DNA from 2 places in the Aeromonas sp. ASNIH7 genome. Region 1 is predicted to be linked to the other one. Evidence: riboswitches for the same ligand, from Rfam matches in the RefSeq annotation. Region 1 holds a riboswitch; the other holds the start of a gene.
The links. Region 1 has a riboswitch for thiamine pyrophosphate ahead of thiB (thiamine ABC transporter substrate binding subunit). Riboswitches for the same ligand answer to the same signal wherever they lie in the genome.
Positions count from the first base shown of each region.

Region 2: it holds a riboswitch for thiamine pyrophosphate, as region 1 does, so the genes downstream of both, thiC (phosphomethylpyrimidine synthase ThiC) here and thiB (thiamine ABC transporter substrate binding subunit) in region 1, are expected to answer to the same signal.

Region 1 covers NZ_CP026226.1:1,190,923-1,199,095, reverse strand. The annotation lists gene C2U47_RS05430 (PhoH family protein) at 36-1,406, shown strand; gene thiQ (thiamine ABC transporter ATP-binding protein) at 1,473-2,180, opposite strand; gene thiP (thiamine/thiamine pyrophosphate ABC transporter permease) at 2,321-3,949, opposite strand; gene thiB (thiamine ABC transporter substrate binding subunit) at 3,925-4,905, opposite strand; TPP riboswitch at 4,989-5,079, opposite strand; gene C2U47_RS05410 (PilZ domain-containing protein) at 5,171-5,461, shown strand; gene C2U47_RS05405 (hypothetical protein) at 5,513-6,442, opposite strand; gene leuD (3-isopropylmalate dehydratase small subunit) at 6,555-7,154, opposite strand; gene leuC (3-isopropylmalate dehydratase large subunit) at 7,167-8,173, opposite strand, start outside.
Region 2 covers NZ_CP026226.1:1,666,632-1,674,804, forward strand. The annotation lists gene thiE (thiamine phosphate synthase) at 1-283, opposite strand, end outside; gene thiC (phosphomethylpyrimidine synthase ThiC) at 280-2,271, opposite strand; TPP riboswitch at 2,529-2,642, opposite strand; gene C2U47_RS07860 (hypothetical protein) at 2,705-3,193, opposite strand; gene C2U47_RS07865 (hypothetical protein) at 3,272-3,700, opposite strand; gene C2U47_RS07870 (response regulator transcription factor) at 3,791-4,459, shown strand; gene C2U47_RS07875 (sensor histidine kinase) at 4,456-5,712, shown strand; gene rimK (30S ribosomal protein S6--L-glutamate ligase) at 5,867-6,763, opposite strand; gene C2U47_RS07885 (Gfo/Idh/MocA family oxidoreductase) at 6,956-8,023, opposite strand; gene metH (methionine synthase) at 8,091-8,173, opposite strand, start outside.

The sequences.
Region 1 (8,173 bases):
CACACGTGGCACCTTCAGTGCCAAGGAGGATGCTTATGGACAACACGGACCGAAAGCTGTTTATCCTGGATACCAACGTTCTGCTTCACGAACCCCTCGCCATCTACTCCTTCAAAGAGCACGACGTGCTCATCCCCATGACGGTGCTGGAAGAGCTCGACAACATCAAGGATCGCCACAAGGACGTCAGCCGCGATGCCCGCATCGCCATCCGCGCGCTGGAAGACGTATTCCGTGACGCGACCCCCGAGCAGATAGTGCAAGGGGTGGCGCTGGCCGGTGAGGCGAGCGGCCGTATCTCCATCTTCAGCGATCACCATCTGCCCCAGGATGCCGAGGTGTTCACCGACAAGGAGGCGGACAACCGCATCATCAACGCCGCCCTCTATCTGCAAAAGCACGAGATGAAGCGTCAGGTGGTGCTGGTCACCAAAGACATCAACATGCGCCTCAAGGCCAAGGGAGCAGGTCTTGCCCATGTGGAGGATTACCGCAGCGACCAGCTCATCGACGACATCCGCCTGCTCGCCAAGGGCTTCCAGGTGGTGCCCGGCAGCTTCTGGGAGCGGGTCGGTGAGTGCGACAGCGAAACCCATGGCCGCGATACGGTCCACGTCATCGATGCCAACCTGCTGGAGGGAGTCCACGTCAACCAGTACCTGCTGGACGAGGAGAACTTCTTTGCCGCGCGGGTGCTGAGCCACGATGGCAACAAGATCCGCCTGAAAGATCTCGGCCGCGAGCGGCTGATGTCCCGCAAGGCCTGGGGGGTGCATCCCAAGAACGTCTATCAGGGCATGGCGCTGGATGCCCTGCTGGATCCGCACATCGACCTGGTGATCCTGACCGGCCCGGCGGGCTGCGGCAAGACCCTGCTCGCCATGGCGGCGGCGCTGGAGCTGGTGATCGAGAAGGGGATCTACGAGAAGGTGATCGTCACCCGCAATACCCCGGAAATTGCCGAGAGCATCGGCTTCCTGCCCGGCACCGAGGAGGAGAAGATGATGCCCTGGCTGGCGGCGGTGACCGACACCCTGGAGGTGCTGCACAAGCAGGACGAGAACATGAGCGGGTCGCTCAGCTACATCATGGAGAAGGCCAATATCCAGTTCAAATCGGTCAACTTCATGCGCGGGCGCAGCATCCAGAACACCTTCGTGCTGCTGGACGAGTGCCAGAACCTGACCGCGTCCCAGATCAAGACCATCATCACCCGCTGCGGGGAGGGGACCAAGATCGTCTGCTCCGGCAACCTGGCTCAGATCGACTCCAACTACCTGAGCCCGGTGACCTCGGGTCTGACCTACATCGTCGAGCGGTTCAAGGACTTCGACGGCAGTGCCAACATCTTCCTGAACGGGGTGGTGCGCAGCAGGCTGGCTTCGTTCGCCGAGGAAAATCTCTGATTTGACGGGATCTCTGCATGAGAAAGGGGAAGCCGGACGGCTTCCCCTTTTTTGATCCCGCCTATCTCATGCCTCTCTCGGTCGGCCCAGGTAGCGCAGCAGCCCGGGGTGATCGCTGCTGTGCAGGATATCCGGCTTGCCCTGCAAGGCGATGCGTCCCGCGTCGATGAAGAGCACCTGATCGGCGATGAGCTGGGCATCCTCGGGGTTGTGAGAGACCATCAGCACGGTGATGCCCTGCTCGCAGGCGAGGCGGGCGACCTCCGCCAGCATCTCCCGGCGCAGGGCCGGATCGAGGGCCGAGAAGGGCTCGTCCAGCAGCAGCAGCGGCCTGCCCCGCACCAGGGCGCGGGCCAGCCCCACCCGCTGCTGCTGGCCGCCGGAGAGCTGCTCCGGCAGGCGCGTCAGCATCTCCCCCAGGCCCACCTTGTCAGCGGCCTCCTGCACCTGCCTTTTCTGGGCCGGATTCAAGCGCAGGCCGGGATGCAGGCCGATGGCGATGTTGTCGAACACCGACAGGTGCAGGAAGAGGTTGTGATCCTGGAACAGGGTGGTGACCGGGCGCTCGGCGGGGCCCAGTGACAGCAGATCCTGGCCGTCGAAGGTGAGGGTGCCCGACTCCACCGGCACGAAGCCCGCGATCATGCCGAGCAGGGTGGACTTGCCGGCGCCGCTCGGACCGATGAGGGCGGTGATCTCCCCCTTGGGCAAGGTCGCACTGAAGGTCACCTGCCAGTCGGGATAACTGGTGACCAGTTCCTCAATTACCAGCATGTTTGGCTCCTGAATGTCGTTTTATAGAACAACAAGTAAGAAAAATTGATGAAAGATAGCGTGAGTGACTGCTCCAAGGGACACCCCAGGGGCATGCCTGGACGGATCCGGGGGCAGGGAGGCGGCAATGCCGCCGGGGATCAGTGATCCACATGCCTGCCTCCCAGTCCCCGCTCCACCAGCCAGAACAGGGAGAAGCAGAGGGTGAGCAGCAGCAGGGCGGTGGCGGCCGCCTCGGTCAGCCGGTAGCTGCCGAGCTGTTGATAGAGCAGCCAGGGCAGGGTAGTGAGGGTCTGGCTGCCGAACATGGCGATGGCCCCGAGATCCCCGAGGGACAATATCATCGAGAGAGCCATGGCCAGGGCCAGCGGACGGCGTAGCAGGGGCCACTCCACCAGGCGCAGGCGATGCAGGCCGCGCACCCCCAGGCTGTCCGCCAGCCGATCGTACTGGCGCACCACCAGTTGCATGGGGGCCGAGAGGGTGCGCAGCACATAGGGCAGCGCCATCAGGGCGTTGACCAGCACCACCAGCCAGGGGCCCAGGGCAAAGACGTCGGTGAAGGGCATGAACAGGATGAAGAGGCCGGTGGAGAGCACCACCGCCGGGATCATCAGGATCATGGAACCGCTGGCCTCCCACAGGGCGGCGGCCCGCCGTTTGCGATCCCGCACCCTCAGATGCCGGCTGGTGAGCAGCAGCCCGGCGCCGAGCAAAGTGGCCAGGGAGCCCGCCGCCAGGGCTATGCCCAGGGACTGTCCCCCTGCCTGCCACAGCCGGGGTGAGCCGAGCGCCGCCAGCAGACCGGGGTTGAACCCGGCGACCACGATGGCCAGCAGGGGCGGCAGGAAGATGGCGAGCCCCATGGTCAGGACCAGGCCATCCACCAGAGCGCTGCCCTTCTGGTGTCTGTCGGGACGCAGGCAGGGGCGACGGCTGGTGAGGCGACTGGCCGGGGTGGTCTGCAGCTTGTGTTGCAGCAGGAGCAGGGCCAGGGTCAGCAGTAGTTGCACCAGGGCGAGCCCGCCAGCGGTGGCGAGATCGAAGTCAAAGCGCAGCGCCTGGTAGACAGCCACCTCCAGTGTGGTGGACTTGGGGCCGCCCCCGAGCGCCAGCACTGTGGTGAAGCTGGTGAAGCAGAGCATGAAGATGAGGCTGGCGAGCCCCGGCAAGATGCTGCGGATGAGCGGCCACTCCAGCAGCCGGAAGATGTGGGAGGAGCGCATGCCGAGCTGGCTGGCGAGGCGCCAGGAGGACTCGGGGATGCTCTCTATGCTCTGCAGAATGAGGCGGGCGGCCAGCGGCATGTTGAAGAAGACATGGGCCAGCAGGATGCCGAACAGGCCATAGAGGTAGTTGCCGGGGTCCAGGCCCAGGCCGTGCAGCAGTTGCGGCAGCCAGCCCTGGCGACCGTGCACCGCCACCATGCCGAAGATGGCGATGATGACCGGCAGTACCAGGGAGAGGCCGAACAGCTTGAGCAGCAGGCGGCGTCCGGTGAAACGGCGTCGCGCCAGGGCCCTGGCCACCGGGATGGCAAGCCCCAGGCTCAGCAGGGTGGAGAGCAGTGCCTGCCAGAGGCTGAAACCCAGCACGTGGCGCAGGTAGGGATCGCCTAGCAGGGCGCGGGGGGAGAGGGCCCCCGCCTGCCACAACAGGGCGACCAGCGGCCCAATGGAGAGCAGCAGGATGACCAGGGTGGCTGCACTGCCGGGCAGCCACCAGAGGGTGCGACGACCTGAACTCACTGGGTAACAGCTTGCAGCCATTCGCGGATCCACCCCTTGCGGTTGGCGGCCACCTCGTCAGAGCTGAAGGTGAGCGGCTTAGCTACGGTGATCATCTGTTCGAACCCCTTGGGCAGCACCACGTCTGTCACCGGATACATCCAGTTGCCGCCGGGGATCTCGTTCTGGAAGGCGGGGCTCACCATGAATTGCAGGAATTGGTCAGCCAGTTTGCCCTGTGTGGCGCCCTTGAGCTTGGCCGCCACTTCCACCTGGCGGTAGTGACCCTCCTCGAACGCGGCCGCCCGGTACTGGGGTTTGCTCTCGGTGATCAGGTGATAGGCGGGGGAGGTGGTGTAGGAGAGCACCATGTCCGCCTCGCCGTCGAGGAACATGCCGTAGGCCTCTGACCACCCCTTGGTGACGGTGACCGTCTTTTTGGCCAGTTGCGCCCAGGCGGTCGGTGCCTCATCCCCGTAGACCGACTTCATCCAGAGCATCAGCCCCTGACCAGGGGTGGAGGTGCGGGGATCCTGATAGATCACCTTGATATCGGGACGTGCCACCAGCTCCTTCAGGCTCTTGGGGGGCTGCTTGAGCTTGTTGCTGTCATAGACGAAGGCGAAGTAGCCGTAGTCATAGGGGACAAAGGTGTCGTCTTGCCAGCCACCCGGTACCTTGAGACCATCGAGCCTGGTGGAATGGGGGGCGAACAGGCCGCTCTGCTTGGCCTCGCTGATGAGGGCATCGTCCAGCCCCAGCACCATGTCGGCCTTGCTGTGCTGGCCTTCCAGCCGCAGCCGGTTGAGGATGGCGACGCCATCCTCGAGGGGCACCAGATTGAGGGTGCAGCCGCACTCCTTCTCGAAGGCCTGCTTGATTTTGGGGCCCGGCCCCCATTCGGCGGCGAAGGAGCCGTAGGTGTAGACGGTGAGGGTGTCGGCGGCAAACGCCTGGGCAGAGAGCAGGCTGGTGGCGATCAGCAGCAGGGTCTTCATCAATGGCACTCCTGTGGATGTCGGGGTGCTCATCAATGGCACCTCGCGTGTGGTGAGCGCCGGCGGATGAGGGCACAAAAAACGCGCGCCATGCCTCAAATTCCTCCGCCAGCATTATCTGGATCAGGTTCACGGGTATAATCTCAGCGGTAAACCGCACCCCGTTTGAGCAACGCATCGCATTGTATTGGCGTTCCTGGGGGGAGGCCAGCACTATGTTTCACGGGCCGCATCGTGCGAGCCACCACCAAGGAGGAAGTCCCCAGTGATCACCAGCACCAAGGAAAGACGTGCCTTCCAGCGCATGGTCATCAATGCCCCCGTCACCCTGTTCCAGCATCAGCAGGTGCTGGAGGGGGTCTGCCGGGATCTCAGCGCCAACGGCATGGGCGTCGAGGTGAACAAGCACGCGTTCGATCTGGCCCAGCCCATCCGGGTGAGCCTGGCGACCAGCAGCAATCTTCTGCCTCCCTTCGAGGCCCAGGCTCGCATCGTGCGGGTGCTGGAGGAAGAAGACGGTCTCCTGCTGGCGCTGGAGTTTCTCTCCCTCACCTGAGACCCGGGCGCCCGTCCTCCTCGAGACAGGCCAGCCATGGGCTGGCCTGTCTCATTTCCCCTCATCCTGCACCGGCTGCACGCTCAACTGGCCGCTGTCGACCAGCGTCTTGCTGGTGGGCGCGAGCTGGCCCATGGGCAGCTGGGCCGGGCCGGTCGGCTCCATCAGGAGGTAGGTCTCCCCCGCCCGGCTCAAGGTGGCTTCCCCCGGTTTGGCTGGCAGGGCCACCCCCAGCAGGGCATGTCCCGGCACGAACACCATGGCCTGCTTGAGATCGGGATACCCCTGGGCCAGCAGGGCGGCCATCAGGGTCACCTTGCTGTCGCAATCCCCCCGGTTCTGCTCCAGCACCTGGCGCGGGCTCAGAAACCCCTTGCCAGAGCGGCCCGACTGGCTGTCGAGCAGTTGATAGGGGATGGCCTGGATGAAGTCGAGCATGTGGGCCACCGTCTTTTGGCGCGCCTCGGTCTCGGTGGCCCCTTCCTGCTTGAGCTGCTCCATCAACGGGGCCAGTTCGTCCCGGCTCTCCAGGGCGATGCGCACATGATCCTGCTTGATGGCGGGAGCGCCGTCGGGGGCAGTGAAGGGCTGGAAGTAGTGCTGCGTGAGCCAGGCGGCCTCCAGTTTGGCCTGCTCGGGCTTGACCCATTGGGAGGCTTCCCGCGCCTTGTCGGCGTTGCGGCTCTTGATGCTGAGGCTCATGGCGGGGCGAACGAGGGAGAACTGCACCTCGGGGAACGCCAGGGGGGCCTGTTGCAGCAGGCTTTGCAGTACGTCTTCCTGCATCCTGGCCGGACGGTAAGCGATGAGAGGGGGCAGCTTGCCCGCCTCCAGCCGGTAGCTGAGCTGCTGCGCCTTGCCCTCCTTGTCCTGCCAGCCAACGTTGAGCTGGCCGCCACTGTTGGTGAAAGAGGTCTGCCCGCCCAGGGCCGGGAGGCTGAGCAGCAGGCAGAGCAATGAAAGGGCGCCCCTTGCGGACATAGGTGTCTCCTGTCGGACATGCAGAGGTGGCGGGCTTTGTACAGCGACCCGACAATAAAACAGGGAGCCTCGGCTCCCTGTTGATTCTACTCGCTTTCTTGTCGCAGGCTCGTCAAATCCAGCTTGGCTGCTTCGCCTCGAAGGCGCTGATGGCGGCCTCGTGCTGCAGGGTCAGACCGATGGCATCCAGCCCGTTGAGCAGACAGTAGCGACGGAACTCGTCGATTTCGAAGCGGAACGTGAGGCTGCCTGCACGCACCTGGTTGGCCTCCAGATCCACTTCGATCTCGATACCCGGCTGGGCGGCGACCAGCTGGAACAGGGCGTCGACCTCCTCCTCTTTCAGACGAACCGGCACCATGCCGTTGTTGATGGCGTTGCCGTAGAAGATGTCGGCAAAGCTCGGGGCGATCATGGTCTTGAAGCCGTAGTCCGCCAGCGCCCAGGGGGCGTGCTCACGACTCGAGCCGCAGCCGAAGTTCTCGCGGGCCAGCAGGATGCTGGCACCAGCGAATTGCGGTTTGTTCAGTACGAACTCCGGGTTGGGCTGTTCCCCTGCATCGTCCAGGAAGCGCCAGTCGTGGAACAGGTGCTTGCCAAAGCCGATGCGGTTCACCTTCTGCAGGAACTGCTTGGGAATGATGGCGTCGGTGTCGACGTTGGCGCTGTCGAGGGGAACGACGATCCCTTTATGCTGTTTGAAACCTGTCATGTACGTTCCCTCTTACAGTGCACGAATGTCGGCGAAGCGGCCGGTGACGGCGGCGGCGGCGGCCATGGCCGGGCTCACCAGGTGGGTGCGACCGGCACGACCCTGACGCCCCTCGAAGTTGCGGTTGCTGGTGGAGGCGCAGCGCTCCCCCGGTTGCAGCCGGTCGTTGTTCATGGCCAGACACATGGAGCAGCCGGGCAAACGCCACTCAAAGCCTGCCTCGATGAAGATCTTGTCCAGCCCCTCGGCCTCGGCCTGGGCCTTCACCTGCTCGGAGCCCGGCACCACCAGGGCCTGTACCCCGGCGGCGACCTTGCGGCCACGGGCGATGGCGGCGGCAGCGCGCAGATCCTCGATGCGGCTGTTGGTGCACGAACCGATGAACACCTTGTCGATGGCCACGTCGGAGAGCTTCTGGCCCGGTTGCAGGTCCATGTAGGCGAGGGCCTTGCGGGCGGACTGCTGCTCCACCGGATCGGCGAAGGATTCCGGGGCAGGGATGGGCTCATTGACGGCAATCACCTGGCCCGGGTTGGTGCCCCAGGTCACTTGCGGGGCGATGTCGGCGGCGTCGAGCACCACTTCGGCATCGAAGTGGGCACCCTCGTCGCTCTTGAGGGTCAGCCAGTAGGCGATGGCCTGCTCCAGCGCCTCCCCCTTGGGAGCGAACTCCTTGCCACGGATGTAGTCGATGGTGGTCTGGTCGGGGGCAATCATGCCCGCTTTGGCGCCGAGCTCGATGGCCATGTTGCACACCGTCATGCGCCCTTCCATGGTGAGCCCCTCGATGGCTTCACCGGCGAACTCCACCACGTAGCCGGTCCCGCCTGCGTGACCCACCTTGCCGATGATGGCGAGCACCACGTCTTTGGCGCTGATGCCTGCGGCCAGCTTGCCGTTGACAGAGATACGCATGGTCCTGGCGCGGCCCTGTTTCAGGGTCTGGGTGGCCATTACGTGTTCCACTTCGGAGGTGCCGATACCGAATGCGAGCGACCCGAAGGCGCCGTGGGTGGCGG
Region 2 (8,173 bases), 480 kb from region 1:
TCTTGATGGCGGCGGGTGGCAGATCCAGCCCCAGGGCATCGATCTGGGCGGCGAAGGTCTGCATCAGCACGGGGTCGACCATCTTCACCGCCACCGAGTTCTGGGCCGTGATGGCGGAGATGACGGAGCAGCCGTGCACGCCGAGGTCATGCATTGTGTGCAAGTCGGCCTGAATGCCGGCCCCACCGCCGGAGTCGGACCCGGCGATGGTCCAGACCACGGGGCGGGCCTGCGTCACGGCGGGCAGGTCGGCGGGGCTGACAGCCCCGCGCTCGCTGCTCACGCCTCCTCCCCTGCGGCCTGCTTCAGGGTCGCCGCCTGATGGTAGATCTCGCCGCCGGTCTCCTTGAAGGTTTCAGCCATGCGGGCCATACCGCTCTCGACCTCGGCCACCACCCGCTCCTGCTGACCGTCCATGCCGACCAGCTTTATCTCTACGGCTTCCAGCTTGGCGGCGTAGTCGCGCACGTCCTGGGTGATCTTCATGGAGCAGAACTTGGGCCCGCACATGGAGCAGAAGTGTGCCACCTTGCCGGACTCCTGAGGCAGGGTCTCGTCGTGGTAGGCGCGGGCGGTGTCGGGATCCAGGGCCAGGTTGAACTGATCCTCCCAGCGGAACTCGAAGCGCGCCTTGGACATGGCGTTGTCGCGGATCTGGGCGCCCGGGTGGCCCTTGGCCAGATCCGCTGCGTGGGCGGCGATCTTGTAGGTAATGAGCCCCTGCTTCACATCCTCCTTGTTGGGCAGGCCCAGGTGTTCCTTGGGGGTCACGTAGCAGAGCATGGCGCAGCCGTACCAGCCGATGAGCGCGGCGCCGATGCCGGAGGTGAAGTGATCGTACCCCGGGGCAATGTCGGTGGTGAGCGGGCCCAGGGTATAGAAGGGCGCCTCGTGGCAGTGCTCCAGCTGCTCGGTCATGTTGCGCTCGATCATGTGCATGGGCACGTGGCCGGGGCCCTCGATCATCACCTGCACGTCGTATTCCCAGGCAATCTTGGTGAGCTCGCCCAGGGTGCGCAGCTCGGCGAACTGGGCCTCGTCGTTGGCGTCATAGACGGAGCCCGGACGCAGACCGTCCCCCAGCGACAGACTGACGTCGTAGGCGGCGCAGATCTCGCAGATCTCGCGGAAGTGCTCGTAGAGGAAGTTCTCCTTGTGGTGCGACAGGCACCACTTGGCCATGATGCTGCCACCACGGGAGACGATGCCGGTGAGGCGCTTGGCGGTCATGGGCACGAAGCGCAGCAAGACGCCTGCGTGAATGGTGAAGTAGTCCACCCCCTGCTCGGCCTGCTCCAGCAGGGTGTCGCGGAACAGCTCCCAGGTGAGATCCTCGGCGATGCCGTTGGTCTTCTCCAGCGCCTGATAGATGGGCACGGTACCGATGGGCACCGGGCTGTTGCGCAGGATCCACTCGCGGGTCTCGTGGATGTAGCGGCCGGTGGAGAGATCCATCACGGTATCGGCGCCCCAGCGGGTGGACCAGACCAGCTTCTCCACTTCCTCTTCGATGCTGGAAGTGACCGCCGAGTTGCCGATGTTGGCGTTGATCTTCACCAGGAAGTTGCGGCCGATGATCATGGGCTCCGCTTCCGGGTGGTTGATGTTGCTGGGGATGATGGCGCGACCGGCGGCCACCTCATCGCGCACGAACTCGGGGGTGATGTTCTGGGGCAGTCTGGCGCCAAAGCCCTGACCCGGGTGCTGGGTGCGCAGGAGCTCGGAGCGCACTCGCTCGCGGCCCATGTTCTCGCGGATGGCGATAAATTCCATCTCGGGGGTGACGATGCCTTGGCGGGCATAGTGCAGCTGGGTGACCCGGCGGCCCGGCTTGGCGCGGCGGGCGCTCGGCAAATGTTCGAAACGCAGGTGATCCAGCCCCTCGTCCGCCAGGCGCTCCTGAGTGAAGGTGGAGCTCAGCCCGTCCAGCGCGTCGGTGTCAGCACGCTCCAGCACCCAGGCTTCGCGCAGGCGCGGCAGACCACGGCGCACGTCGATGGGGGCGGCCTCTTCCCCATAGGGGCCCGAGGTATCGTAAACCGGCACCGGCTCGTTGGGCTCGAACTGGGGAGCCTCCTTGGTGCCGCCGACGAAGGTGTCGGCCAGCTGGATTTCCCGCAAAGGCACCCGGATGTCAGGGCGAGAACCCTGGATAAAGATGCGGCGGGAGTTGGGGTGAGCCATCCCCTTGAGGTTGTCGATAAAGGTCTGGGCGCTGGAGCGCTGCTCGCGGCGGCTGGATTTGGTGGTATCAGAAACATTGGTAGACATAGCAAAACTCACATTAACTGGTTGAAGTTATGGGTGTTTGCTTGTCTGGAGTTCGAGGAGAAGATGAACTTGCGGCGGGGTGTGCTCGGGGGAGTGAGCCGGGCATGGATCTTCCCTGCTCTGCCGTCCCTCTGCCCTGTGTGGCAGATCCGCAGGCCTGACGGCCCGGCGGGACAACCTCCCCCTGTGCGCCTGTGGCAGCCAGAGGCGGTCTGCCTCTGGCTGGCGGGAAGGTGTGCCTTCCCCGGCGCGGTAACCCGCAAGTTACCCTTGTTTCCCTTCGCAGGTCTTAACCTGATCAGGTTCCACGGATCCCGAATTAACGGTCTCAGCTTAGCGTCGTTCGACGGTCAGCACTCCGACAAGATGTGCGCCAGTATAAGTGGGGAAATTTAAAGTACAAGCCATTAACAAGGGGAAAGGGAGAGAGGTCTCACTCTTCGGCGTCGAGGGGATCCTCGGGGTCAGGAATGAGGATATCGGTGAGGCGGCCCTCTTCATCCCGGCTCAGCACCAGGCGGCGACCCGGTTGCAGATCGGCGGTGCTGCCGTTGATCCAGCGAGTGTCAGCATCAAACACCAGCACGCCGAGATCCTGTAGCAGCAATGCCTGCTGATTATGGGTGAGCAGTCGATCCTCCGCCCGCCGCCAGCTGGCCCCGAGCGCCGGATCCGGCGCCCCGTCGAGCACCCGGATCGTCTCGGCGACGCCGTAGCGGCTCTGGATCGCGAGGTGCATGCCGGGCACGAGCCCGTCCGGCTGCGCCACGCCGTGCAGTTCGGCACTGCCGAGCTCCAGCTCAGCCCCCTGGAATTGCAGGCGCACCCCGTCGTTGTGCTCCAGCTCCACCAGCCAGAGCTCGGCGTCGTCGGCAAGGGTGCAGAAGGGCAACAGCAGCAGGCAGAGTGCGGTTCGGGTCATGGCAGGCGGTCCGGGGTCACGGGGTGAGGTTTAACTATGGCCCCGGACGGGCAATTTTTCCCGGTCCGCCCTGACCGGTCAGTCATCCTCCCGGCACTGGCTCAGGCGCATGCCGTCAAACTTGCACTCCAGCTCCAGCCAGCGTCCCTCGAACGGGGAGAGGCTCCCATCCGAGGTGACATAACCCCAGATCCGTCCCCCTTCCACCGGCCCTTCCAGTTCCATCTCGTCCTCCTCCTCCAGCGCCTCCACCTCGCGAACGAGCCGCCGCTCCCCTGCCGCCGTCTCCTGCACGACCCCTTCCAGATCGACCCAGGTCCCGCCGAGATCGTCCTCATCCAGGCCATCCTTGAAGCGGGTGCGCTCATCGATCACGAAGGGAATGCCGTTGACCATCAACTGGCCAAGCTGCCAGGTGGTGCGGCCCGTGAGCTTGAACTCGGCCGCCTGCACCAGACCAAAAGGCAATAGAATCAATAACCAGAAGGCGCGGAGAGACTTCTTCATCGGGGATCCTCGGGGTTACACTGGCACACAGGATGACCCATCCGGTGTGAAATGGCCGTGAAATAGCGGCACAGACCAGGAGATCAGAGCATGAAAATACTGGTGGTGGAAGACAGTCCCCAGGTGGCGGAGACCATCATGGACTATCTGGCGCTGGCCGGGCACAGGGTGGACTGCGCCTATCACGGCCAGGCGGCCCTGCAACTGCTGGCCCAGGAGCGCTTCGACGTCATCATCATGGACGTCATGATGCCGCGCCTCGACGGCCTGCGTACCGTGGAGCGGCTGCGTGCGGACGGCATCGCGACCCCGGTGCTCTTTCTCACCGCCCGTGACAGCCTGGAGGACAAGCTGGCAGGCTTTCGGGCGGGGGGCGACGACTATCTGGTCAAGCCGTTCGCCATGGAGGAGCTGGAGGTGCGCCTGGAGGCCCTCAGCCTGCGTGGCCCCAGAGGGGACATGGGCGTGCTCTGCTTTGGCGATCTGACGGTGGATCCCGCCAGCGGCCGCGCCACCCGCGCCGGGGTGGAGCTCAAACTCGGCAAGATCCCGTTCCAGATCCTCACCCTGCTGGTGAAGCGCGCGCCCCAGCTGGTGACGCGCCAGGAGGTGCTCGACACCGTCTGGGGCGACGAGGAGCCCGACTCCGACGCCCTGCGCAGCCACATCTATGCCCTGCGCAATGTCCTCGACAAGCCCTTCCCCACCCCCATGCTGGAGACCCTGCACGGCCAGGGCTACCGGCTGGTGACCCCATGACGAACCCGACGCCGCCCCTTGCCCCCGGCCTGCCGAGCCTGCGCCGGCGCCTGGTGCTGGCGCTGGGAGGGGCCGGTCTGCTGCTGCTGGTGATCCTGAGCCTGCTGATGGTGGTGGCCGAGAACAAGATGGAGGAGCTGAGCCTGCGCCACTGGCTGGAGGCGGAGGCAACCCGCTATGACGACGACTGGTTGCGCCTCGGAATGGCGGCCCCCGCCCCCAGCCCGCGCCAGTTCTCCAGCTACTGGACAGAGGCGGGCCGCCTGCCCGCCTGGCTCAAGGCCTACCAGAGCCCCGGCTTCTTCGAGCATCAGCTGGGCCGGGAGGACAAGCACTTCCTGGTACGCGCCCACCCCTCGGGTCAGGGGCTGCTCTATCTGGTGTTCAACGACGATGCGGACGACTACCTGGACCCTTACGAAGCCAAGCTGCATCTGGTGACCCGCCTCATCGGCCTGGCTCTGCTGCTGGGGAGCCTCGCCTTCGGCATCTGGCTGGTGCGTCACATCACCAGGCCGCTGGAGCGGCTGCGCCAGCGGGTCGCCCACCTGACCCCGGATCAGGGGGACTTCGTGCCCGATGCCCCCTGGCAGGAGCTGCGAGAGATAGAGCAGGCGCTGCTGGCGGGCAAGCACGAGGTAGCCGCCGTGTTTGCCCGTGAACAGGAGTTCAGCCGCTTTGCCAGCCACGAGCTGCGCACCCCCAACATGGTGATCCAGGGATCCGCGGCCCTGCTCGGCAAGGTGAATGACCTGCCCGCCCCGGCAGCCCGCGCCGTCAGCCGCATCCGCGCCGCCGCCGACGAGATGGCCCTGCTCACCGAAACCTTCCTGCTGCTGGGACGCAAGGAGGCCGTGGAACGCCCGCCCCAGCAGGTGGCGCCGCTCATTCGCCGGGAGCTGACCCGCCTCGCCCCCCTGCTGCAACGGGAGACGCTGGACATTCGCCTGCAACTGGACGAGGAGAGCGAGGTGCAGGCTCCCCTCTCTCTGCTCGCCATCGCCCTCGGCAACCTCTTGAAAAACGCCCTGAGCTACGCCGAGGGGCACATCGAGATCACCCTGCACGAGCAGGTGCTCACCATCAGCAACCCCACCGCCGCCGCGCCGGATCAGATCCTCGGCTACGGCTGCGGCCTCACCATCATCCAGCGCATCTGCGAGAAGCTGGGCTGGCAGATTGAGACCCACCTGGTGGAGGGGGTCTTCAGCGCCCGGCTGGTGATGATCCCCGGCGCCCCCGGGGCGGTATAACCCCCTCATCCCCGGCCCTTCTCCCCGGCTGTTCAACACAGCGGGAGAAGGGAGACAGTTCCCGGCAAGCCCGCTGCCTTCCAGCCCACCCGCCAGATAGCAACAAGGCGCCCGAGGGCGCCCTGTGTTTACCTGTCTGACACTCGTTTTGGACTCATTCCGCCGGCTTGTGCTTGCGGCTCGCCTTGAGCTCGAGGAACTCGATGATCTTGCCCGCCACGTCCTTGCCGGAGGCGGCTTCCACCCCCTGCAGACCGGGGGAGGAGTTCACCTCCAGCACCAGCGGGCCGCGGGCGCTACGCAGGATGTCCACCCCGGCCACGTCCAGCCCCATGATCTTGGCGGCCTGCACGGCGGTGGCACGCTCTTCCGGCGTGATCTTGATGGCTTCGGCTGTGCCGCCCCGGTGCAGGTTGGAGCGAAACTCCCCCGGCTGGGCCTGGCGGCGCATGGCGGCCACCACCTTGCCGTTGACCACCAGGCAGCGGATATCGGCGCCGTTGGCCTCGCGGATGTACTCCTGCACCAGGATGTTGTTGTTGGTCTGGATAAAGGCCTCGATGACGCTCTCGGCGGCCTTCTGGGTCTCGCACAGCACCACGCCAATCCCCTGGGTGCCCTCCAGCAGCTTCACCACCAGGGGGGCGCCCCCCACCATGGTGATGAGATCCGGTACGTCGTGGGTGCTGTGGGCATAGCCGGTCACCGGCAGGCCGATGCCGTGGCGGGAGAGCAGCTGCATGGCGCGCAGCTTGTCCCGGGAGCGGGAGATGGCCACCGAGCTGTTGAGGGCCATGGTGCTCATCATCTCGAACTGGCGCAGCACGGCGGTGCCATAGAAGGTGATGCTGGCACCGATGCGCGGGATCACGGCGTCATAGCTCTCCAGCTCCCGTCCTTCGTAATGGATGGAGGGGCTGTGGGAGGCGATGTTCATGTAGCAGCGCAGGGTGTCGAGCACCTCGACCTGATGCCCACGGGCCCGGGCCACCTCGACCAGACGGCGGGTGGAGTAGTTGTTGGGCTCACGGGATAAAATGGCAATATTCATGGAAATGGCAGACCTGATAATCGGACTGGAGAGTATAAGGTGCCATGAACGACTGGCAACGCCAATCCTTTCCCCTCACCATGCGCGGTTCTGCAAGAACGGGCAAAAACCGAGAGTGCTGCACTCAAGAACGGACCGTTCTGCAAGACGGCACCAGCCACCAGCCCTCATGCCGGATGGCGCACAGCGACGTCAATGGGGGCCGCGCAGCCCTTGTTGCAACTCAAGCAGCAGGGCGACCTCCTGCAAACGGCGCGCCGTGGTGCCGGCCCAGCCTCCCAAAGGCACGGGGACCAGCAGGGTCTGGGCGATGCAGTGGCAATAGAGGGGACCCTCATGTTGCCAGCCCCGCATCCCGTCGACGTCGTGATGGTGCAGCCACTCCAGGTTGCCGCGGCGAAGCAGCTCGATGCGCCGCCCGTCTTTGAAGTGCAGGCAAAGCCCCTTCTTCTCCACCCCGGGACCGGCATACTTGTCGAGCCAGAGGGTCAGGGGCACCCCTGCCGCCTCGCCGCGCAGGCAGGCCCGCCCCTCGGCGGTCTCCAGATCCCCGCGCCGGATGGGCTGCCCCAGCCGGTCGCAGACGCCCTCCGCGATCAGGTGCAGGCGGTCGTCCCCACCCAGGGCCACCAGCAGCTCCCGGATCATCGCCAGCAGATGGGTACCGATGTCGAGGATCACCCCGTCTGGATGGCGCAGGACCCGCCGATCCGGCTCCCCGGTGGCGAAGTTGAGGGCATAGGGATGCCCAGCCTCGTCCAGGCCGCAGGGTTCCAGCAAAAAGCCCTCCACCGCGCTGATATCGGCGAGGGTGGCCAGCCCGACCCCGGCGCCCTCTGGTTCCCGAGGCTGCCAGCCTTCATCCAGTTTGCCGCTCAGCAGCAACTGCTGGACGGCATTGCGGGCCATCCAGTGATCCAGCGCCAGCACCCTGGCTGCCACCTCGGGGGCCGCCAGCAGGGCGTGCAGGCGATCGTGCTGGGCCAGGGTGGCTACCACGGGTTTCTCCACCAGGATGAGGGGAATGGCGCTGGCCAGTACCTGCTCCAGCACGGGCAGATGCAGCAGGGAAGGGGTGGCGATCACCAGCCGATCCAGGGGTTCGGCCAGCAGGGCTTCCAGGGTCGGGGCAGACATGACGCCGGGCAGGGTGATGGCGGGATCAAAACCCCATATCTCGGTATTTTCCGCCAGGGCGGCGAGTGCAGGCAGATAGGCTGTCTGCACCACGGCCCCCAGACCGACAAATCCAATCTTCATGGCAACCTCGATATGGCGTGCATACCCGGCGTCTGCCCCGCACTGCGTGAAGCGGGGCAGACGGGGATCAATGCAGGTTGGGCCCCAGCCAGCGTTCGGCCTCTGCCAGGGTCATCCCCTTGCGCATGGCGTAGTCTTCCACCTGGTCCT